Regions from separate parts of the Streptomyces sp. NPDC107562 genome, predicted to be linked through region 1. Evidence: riboswitches for the same ligand, from Rfam matches in the RefSeq annotation. Region 1 holds a riboswitch; the other holds the start of a gene.
What was found. A riboswitch is a leader RNA that binds a small molecule or an ion and turns the genes downstream of it on or off. The one in region 1 is predicted to bind glycine.

Region 1 (3,394 bases):
CAGCGGGAGGCCGACCACGCCGCCGGGGTTCACCACGATGCCCGCCTGCGGGGGCAGACCGCGGGCGAACTCGACGGCGGGGGCGACGGTGAAGGACATGTGGGCGCCGACGACCCGGCGGAACTGTTCCTCGGAGCTGAAGACCGGAACATAGGCCTGGCCGTCGATCTCCATGCCCGGCAGGTCGAGGGAGCCGCTGCCCGGACCGCCGCCGTTCGGCAGCGGCACCCAGACGAAGCTGCGGGCGAGCACCTCGACGATGCGGCCACCGGCGGAGGGCACGCCGAGTGACGTCGAGAGCACCTCCTCCAGCTCGTTGCCGGGCCATCCGCCGTGCGGATGCGGGTGCTGCGTCTGCGCCGGAAAGTCCCCCGGGAAGTCCATCTGCCTACCGCCTGCTCCGTACCAGTGCTACCGGCTGAAAAGGCTAACCCGCCCGCCCCGCCGCCCGTGGTGTCAGCCCGTGAAGCCGATTCTGCGCAGGGTGTCCGCCGCCGCGCGGTCGAGGAGGATCGCGGCGCCGCAGCCGCGGGGCAGGACCCCGCGCTCGGAGCGGCGCAGCAGGCGGGCGGCCGCGCGGCGGTGCCGCAGGAACGCGTACCGCGAGACTCCGCGGCCACGCTCGCGCTGGCCGGCCAGGGCCTGTTCGGCGCTGACGTCGAGCAGCAGCACATGCAGGGTGCCGCCCCGGCGGCGGGCCTCGCGGGCCAGCCAGGCGCGCACCCAGGCCTGCGTGCCGCAGTCGTGGACGACGACGCCCTCGCCGGAGCGCAGGGCGCGGCGCAGCCCGGCGTAGTGGGCGAGCCGGACGAGGGGGCGGTAGACCCCGTAGGGCAGCCAGTGCGGCGTCCGGGCGTCCCAGCGGTCGCGGGTGTCCTGGGAGTCGATGCGCCGGGCACGGACCGCGCGCCGCATGAGGGTGGACTTGCCGCTGCCGGGCAGGCCGGTGATCACGACGAGGTCGCGGGGGCCGAACAGCAGGGCGTGCGGGCTGCGGCCCGCCCGGTCGCGCAGGTCGCGGACCACGGGGAAGGGCAGCGGGCCGCACGCCTCCCGGGCCGAGGCCGCCGACTGCTTGGGCACAGCGAGGCCCGCGGTGGTCGCGTAGGCCGTGGTCCTGTTCACCGTGATCGTCCTCCCCTGGGGCGGTTCACGAGTCACCGTCCCCGTCGAGTGTAAAGAGAAGGTAATGCGGGGCGCCTCGCGATTCCGTCCGCTTCCGGCAACAAGCCTGCTACAACACGCTGTGCCCGGTCACGGACACTGTGTGCCCCCTCTGAAAGGTCCCCCTGCCGCGCGCCGGCGATGCGTGCAATGATGTGGCCGCCAACTGCATACCGGCCGCTTGAATCCGCGCGGGAGAGTTCCCAGGCACGCTGTGACTGGGACGCCGAAGGAGCAAGTCCCTCCCTTGAATCTCTCAGGCCCCGTTACCGCGCGGGCGAGGCACATCTGAAAAGCGGGCCGCTGCCTCAGTGGCTCCACCCAAGGTGCAAGCCATGGTTCCCCCTTCCCGGGCGGTCATGGCGAACCTCTCAGGTTCCGATGACAGATGGGGAGGAACGACCTCGCCGTCATGCCTTGGGAGACCGACCGATGAGCAGTACCGCACTCCGTCGTACCGCGCTCGATGCCGTGCATCGCTCGCTGGGCGCGACCATGACCGACTTCGCCGGCTGGGACATGCCGCTGCGCTACGGCTCCGAGCGCGACGAGCACCTCGCGGTGCGCACGAAGGCCGGGCTGTTCGACCTCTCGCACATGGGCGAGATCACGGTCGGCGGACCGCAGGCGGCCCAGCTCCTGAACCACGCGCTCGTCGGCAACATCGCCTCCGTCGGCGTCGGCCGCGCCCGCTACACCATGATCTGCCAGGCCGACGGCGGCATCCTGGACGACCTGATCGTCTACCGGCTCGCCGAGACCGAGTACCTGGTCGTGGCCAACGCCGGCAACGCGCAGATCGTGCTGGACGCCCTCACCGAGCGCGCGGAGGGCTTCGACGCCACCGTCCGCGACGACCGCGACGCCTACGCCCTGCTCGCCGTCCAGGGCCCCGAGTCCCCCGGCATCCTGCGGCAGCTGACCGACGCCGACCTCGACGGGCTCAAGTACTACGCCGGGCTGCCCGGCACCGTCGCGGGCGTCCCGGCGCTGATCGCGCGCACCGGGTACACCGGCGAGGACGGCTTCGAGCTGTTCGTGAAGCCGGAGCACGCCGTCGCCCTGTGGGAGGCGCTGACGGAGGCGGGCGCCGGCGTCGGCCTGATCCCCTGCGGCCTGTCCTGCCGGGACACGCTGCGCCTGGAGGCGGGCATGCCGCTCTACGGGAACGAGCTGTCCACCTCGCTGACCCCCTTCGACGCCGGGCTCGGCCGGGTGGTGAAGTTCGAGAAGGAGGGCGACTTCGTCGGGCGCGAGGCGCTCACCGAGGCCGCCGCCCGCGCCGAGGCCGCTCCGCCGCGCGTCCTCGTCGGCCTGATCGCCGAGGGCCGCCGGGTGCCACGCGCCGGGTACGCGGTCGTCGCCGGCGGCGAGGTGATCGGCGAGGTCACCTCCGGCGCCCCCTCCCCGACGCTCGGCAAGCCGATCGCGATGGCCTACGTCGACGCCGCCCACGCGGCCGCCGGCACGCCGGGAGTCGGCGTGGACATCCGGGGCACCCACGAGCCGTACGAGGTCGTGGCTCTGCCCTTCTACAAGCGCCAGAAGTAGACACTGGAACCGGGTCCACCGGACCCGGCGCACCTTTCCGCCTGCTCACACGCAGTGCCGGCAGCCCCCTTTTCCACAGCACTCCCCCGCGTACAGGAGAATCCACGCCATGAGCAACCCCCAGCAGCTGCGCTACAGCAAGGAGCACGAGTGGCTGTCGGTCGCCGAGGACGGCGTCTCGACGGTCGGCATCACCGAGTTCGCGGCGAACGCGCTCGGTGACGTCGTCTACGCCCAGCTCCCCGAGGTGGGCTCCCAGGTGACCGCGGGCGAGACCTGCGGCGAGCTGGAGTCGACCAAGTCGGTCAGCGACCTGTACTCCCCGGTGAGCGGTGAGATCACCGAGGTCAACGAGGACGTGGTGAACGACCCGTCGCTGGTGAACTCCGCGCCCTTCGAGGGCGGCTGGCTGTTCAAGGTGCGGATCGCGCAGGAGCCCGCCGACCTGCTCTCCGCCGACGAGTACGCCGCCCACACCGCCGGCTGAGGAGTCGTAGCGACATGTCCGTCCTGAACACCCCCCTGCACGAGTACGACCCGGCCGTCGCCGCCGCCGTCGACGCCGAGCTGCACCGCCAGCAGTCCACCCTCGAAATGATCGCCTCGGAGAACTTCGCCCCGGTCGCGGTCATGGAGGCCCAGGGCTCGGTCCTGACCAACAAGTACGCCGAGGGCTACC
Region 2 (3,394 bases), on a different contig from region 1:
ACACGCCGTGCGTGGACGGGTACGTGATCATGAGCACGGACAGTTCGTCGCGGTACTGCTCGATCTTCGCCCGCAGGTCCTCGACGTCGATCTCGCCGTCCCCGGCGGTCTTCACGACGACGACCTTCATGCCGGCCATGACGGCGCTCGCCGCGTTCGTGCCGTGCGCGGAGGACGGGATCAGGCACACGGTCCGCTGCTCGTCGCCGTTGGCACGGTGGTAGCCGCGCACGGCGAGCAGTCCGGCCAGCTCACCCTGTGAACCGGCGTTGGGCTGCAACGACACCTTGTCGTAGCCGGTGACCTCGGCGAGGCGGTCCTCCAGCTCATGGATGAGCGTCAGGTATCCCGCCGCCTGCTCGGCCGGCGCGAACGGGTGCAGCTGACCGAACTCCGGCCAGGTGACCGGCTCCATCTCCGTGGTCGCGTTGAGCTTCATCGTGCAGGAGCCCAGCGGGATCATGCCGCGGTCGAGCGCGTAGTCGCGGTCGGCGAGCCGGCGCAGGTAGCGCAGCATCGCGGTCTCGGAGCGGTGCTGCTGGAAGACCGGGTGCGTCAGGTACGCGTCGGTGCGCAGCAGCCCGTCGGGCAGCGCGTCCCGCGTGCCGCCGTCCAGGGCCTCGATGTCGCCCTCGACGCCGAACGCGGACCATACGGCGGCCAGCTGGTCCCGCGTGGTGGTCTCGTCGCAGGCCATGGAGACCTGGTCGGCGTCGACGCGCCACAGGTTGACGCCGTTGTCGCGCGCGGCGGCGACGACCTCGGCCGCCCGGCCCGGCACCCGCGCGGTGACGGTGTCGAAGTAGGCGCCGTGCACGATCTCGACGCCGCAGTCGCGAAGGCCCGCGGCGAGGATCGCGGCGTAGCGGTGAGTGCGCCGCGCGATGCTCCGCAGGCCCTCGGGCCCGTGGTAGACGGCGTACATCCCGGCCATCACGGCGAGCAGCACCTGCGCCGTGCAGATGTTGCTGGTGGCCTTCTCGCGCCGGATGTGCTGCTCACGCGTCTGGAGGGCCAGCCGGTAGGCCTTGTTGCCGTCGGCGTCGACGGAGACGCCCACGAGCCGCCCGGGCAGGCTGCGCGCGAACTTCTCCTGCACCGCCATGTAGCCCGCGTGCGGCCCGCCGAAGCCCATCGGCACACCGAACCGCTGCGTGGTGCCGACCGCGATGTCGGCGCCCAGCTCACCCGGCGACTTCAGCAGCGTCAGCGCCAGCAGGTCCGCGGCGACGGTGACGAGCGCGCCCAGCTCGTGCGCCTGGTCGACGACCGCCTTGATGTCGCGCACGGCGCCGGAGGCACCCGGGTACTGGATCAGCACGCCGTTGATCTCGCGCTCAGCGACCTCGGCCGGAATGCCGTCGGCGAGGTCGGCCACGACCACCTCGACCCCGGTCGGCTCGGCGCGTCCCTGGATCACGGCGATGGTCTGCGGCAGCGCGTCCGCGTCGACCAGGAAGAGGCCCTTCTTGTTCTTGCCCATACGCCGGGAGAGCGCCATGGCCTCGGCCGCGGCCGTGCCCTCGTCGAGCAGCGAGGCGCCGGAGGTCGGCAGCCCGGTGAGGTCGGCGACCACGGTCTGGAAGTTCAGCAGCGCCTCCAGCCGGCCCTGCGAGATCTCCGGCTGGTACGGCGTGTACGCGGTGTACCAGGCCGGGTTCTCCATGACGTTGCGCATCACGACCGGCGGGGTGAACGTCCCGTAGTAGCCGAGCCCGATCATGGAACCCAGCACCTGGTTGCGGTCCGCGAGGGAGCGCAGCTCCCGCAGCACCTCGGCCTCGGTCCGCGCGCCCGGCAGGTCCAGGGAGTCGGCGTTCTTGATCACATCCGGTACCGCGGCGGCGGTGAGCTCGTCGAGCGAGCCGTAGCCGACCTGCGCGAGCATCTTGGCCCGCGCCTCCTGGTCGGGCCCGATGTGGCGCTGCTCGAAGGGGATGCCCTGTTCGAGCTCGGAGAGCGGAATGCGCTGGGCGGTCATTGCGGAGGCCTCCTGGTCTGACGCGACCTTCGAGGGACACCCCGGCACGGGTGCCCCGACGGCCTCCCCCTCTGTCATCTCAACCTGAGAGCTTCACCGGCCGCCACAGGACGTCCGGCTTGCACCGTCGGTGAGAGCGGGAGCCGTGACACCCGCTCTGCTTTCCAGAGTGACCTCGTCCGTGCGGTACGTGGGCCTGAGAGATTCCGGGGAGGATTTGCTCCTTCGGCGCCCCCGGTGGTGATCTCCGGAGGACTCTCCCGCACGGGGTCAGCAGCCGCTTGCCAGCGTACCAGCGAGGGCAACGCCCGGGCGTTCGAGTGGCCGCGTTCCGCAATGTGCTCTTTTGTAGTGCTTACGGATGAGGTGCGAGCGAGTGGAGGGCCCGTGCAGACCGACATCGATCCGCGCAACCTGATCGGACGCAAGGCATTCGACCGACACGGCAGCAAGATCGGCACCATCGACGAGGTGTACCTCGACGACGCGACCGGCGTACCGGAGTGGGCGGCCATACGGACCGGCCTGTTCAGCAGGGACGCCTTCGTGCCGCTGGAACCGAGCGAGCTGATCGACGGCACGCTGCACGTCCCCTTCGAGCGCGCCCTGATCAAGGACGCCCCCGACTTCGGCGTCGGCCGCCACCTCTCCCCTGAGCAGGAACTCCAGCTCTACCACCACTACGGACTCGACGTGGCCGCTCCCCCGGCGCTCCCGGACCGCGACTTCGGCAAGCTGGCGGGCTCCGACGAGACATGACCCGCGGGGCTCAGCCCTGGAGCTCGGGTCTTCGCGCCACCAACGGCAGCGGATCCGCCGGCTCCAGCGCCGGATCGTCGACCCGGAAGGTCCGCACCCGCCCGGGCTCCGACTCGGGTGTCTCGAACCGCACGGTCACTCTCCCCAGCCCGCTGCCCTGCACCCATCCGTGCCCGTGCTCGGCGTGCCGGACGTCGTGCCCGGCCGCCCAGCGGCGCTCGACGGGCCCGGCCTCCGGCCGCTCGGGCTCCTCCGCGACGTCCTCCACCGCCCCCTCCTCCCGCTCCCCCGCCGCCTGCGCGAACAGGTCCTCCTGCGTGTAGTCGGCGAGCCCGCTGACCCCGACCCCCAGCAGCCGCACACCCCCGGTCGTGTCCACGGAGTCCAGCAGCCGGGCCGCCGCCTCCCGCACCACCGCCGGGTCGTCCGTCGGCCCCCGCAGCGTCTCCGACCGGGTCAGCGTCGAGAAGTCGTACCGCCGCACCTTCAGGACGATCGTCCGCCCCGAGAGCCCGGCCCCGCGCAGCCGCCGCACACACCGGTCCGCGAGCCGCTGCACCTCCAGCCCTACCCGGACCCGGTCGTGGATGTCCACGTCGTAGGTGTCCTCCACCGACACGGACTTCGCCTCCCGCTCGGCGACCACCGGCCGGT

Region 2: another riboswitch for glycine. It lies ahead of gcvP (aminomethyl-transferring glycine dehydrogenase); the one in region 1 lies ahead of gcvT (glycine cleavage system aminomethyltransferase GcvT).

What each region holds. Positions count from the first base shown of each region.
Region 1 covers NZ_JBVKBE010000012.1:26,811-30,204, reverse strand. The annotation lists gene ACZ7LV_RS28105 (enhanced serine sensitivity protein SseB) at 1-384, opposite strand, end outside; gene ACZ7LV_RS28100 (AAA family ATPase) at 457-1,125, opposite strand; glycine riboswitch at 1,347-1,446, shown strand; glycine riboswitch at 1,447-1,562, shown strand; gene gcvT (glycine cleavage system aminomethyltransferase GcvT) at 1,597-2,715, shown strand; gene gcvH (glycine cleavage system protein GcvH) at 2,825-3,202, shown strand; gene glyA (serine hydroxymethyltransferase) at 3,217-3,394, shown strand, end outside.
Region 2 covers NZ_JBVKBE010000019.1:9,922-13,315, reverse strand. The annotation lists gene gcvP (aminomethyl-transferring glycine dehydrogenase) at 1-1,981, opposite strand, end outside; glycine riboswitch at 2,156-2,254, opposite strand; gene ACZ7LV_RS34880 (PRC-barrel domain-containing protein) at 2,369-2,740, shown strand; partial or broken gene ACZ7LV_RS34875 (DNA polymerase IV) at 2,662-3,394, opposite strand, start outside.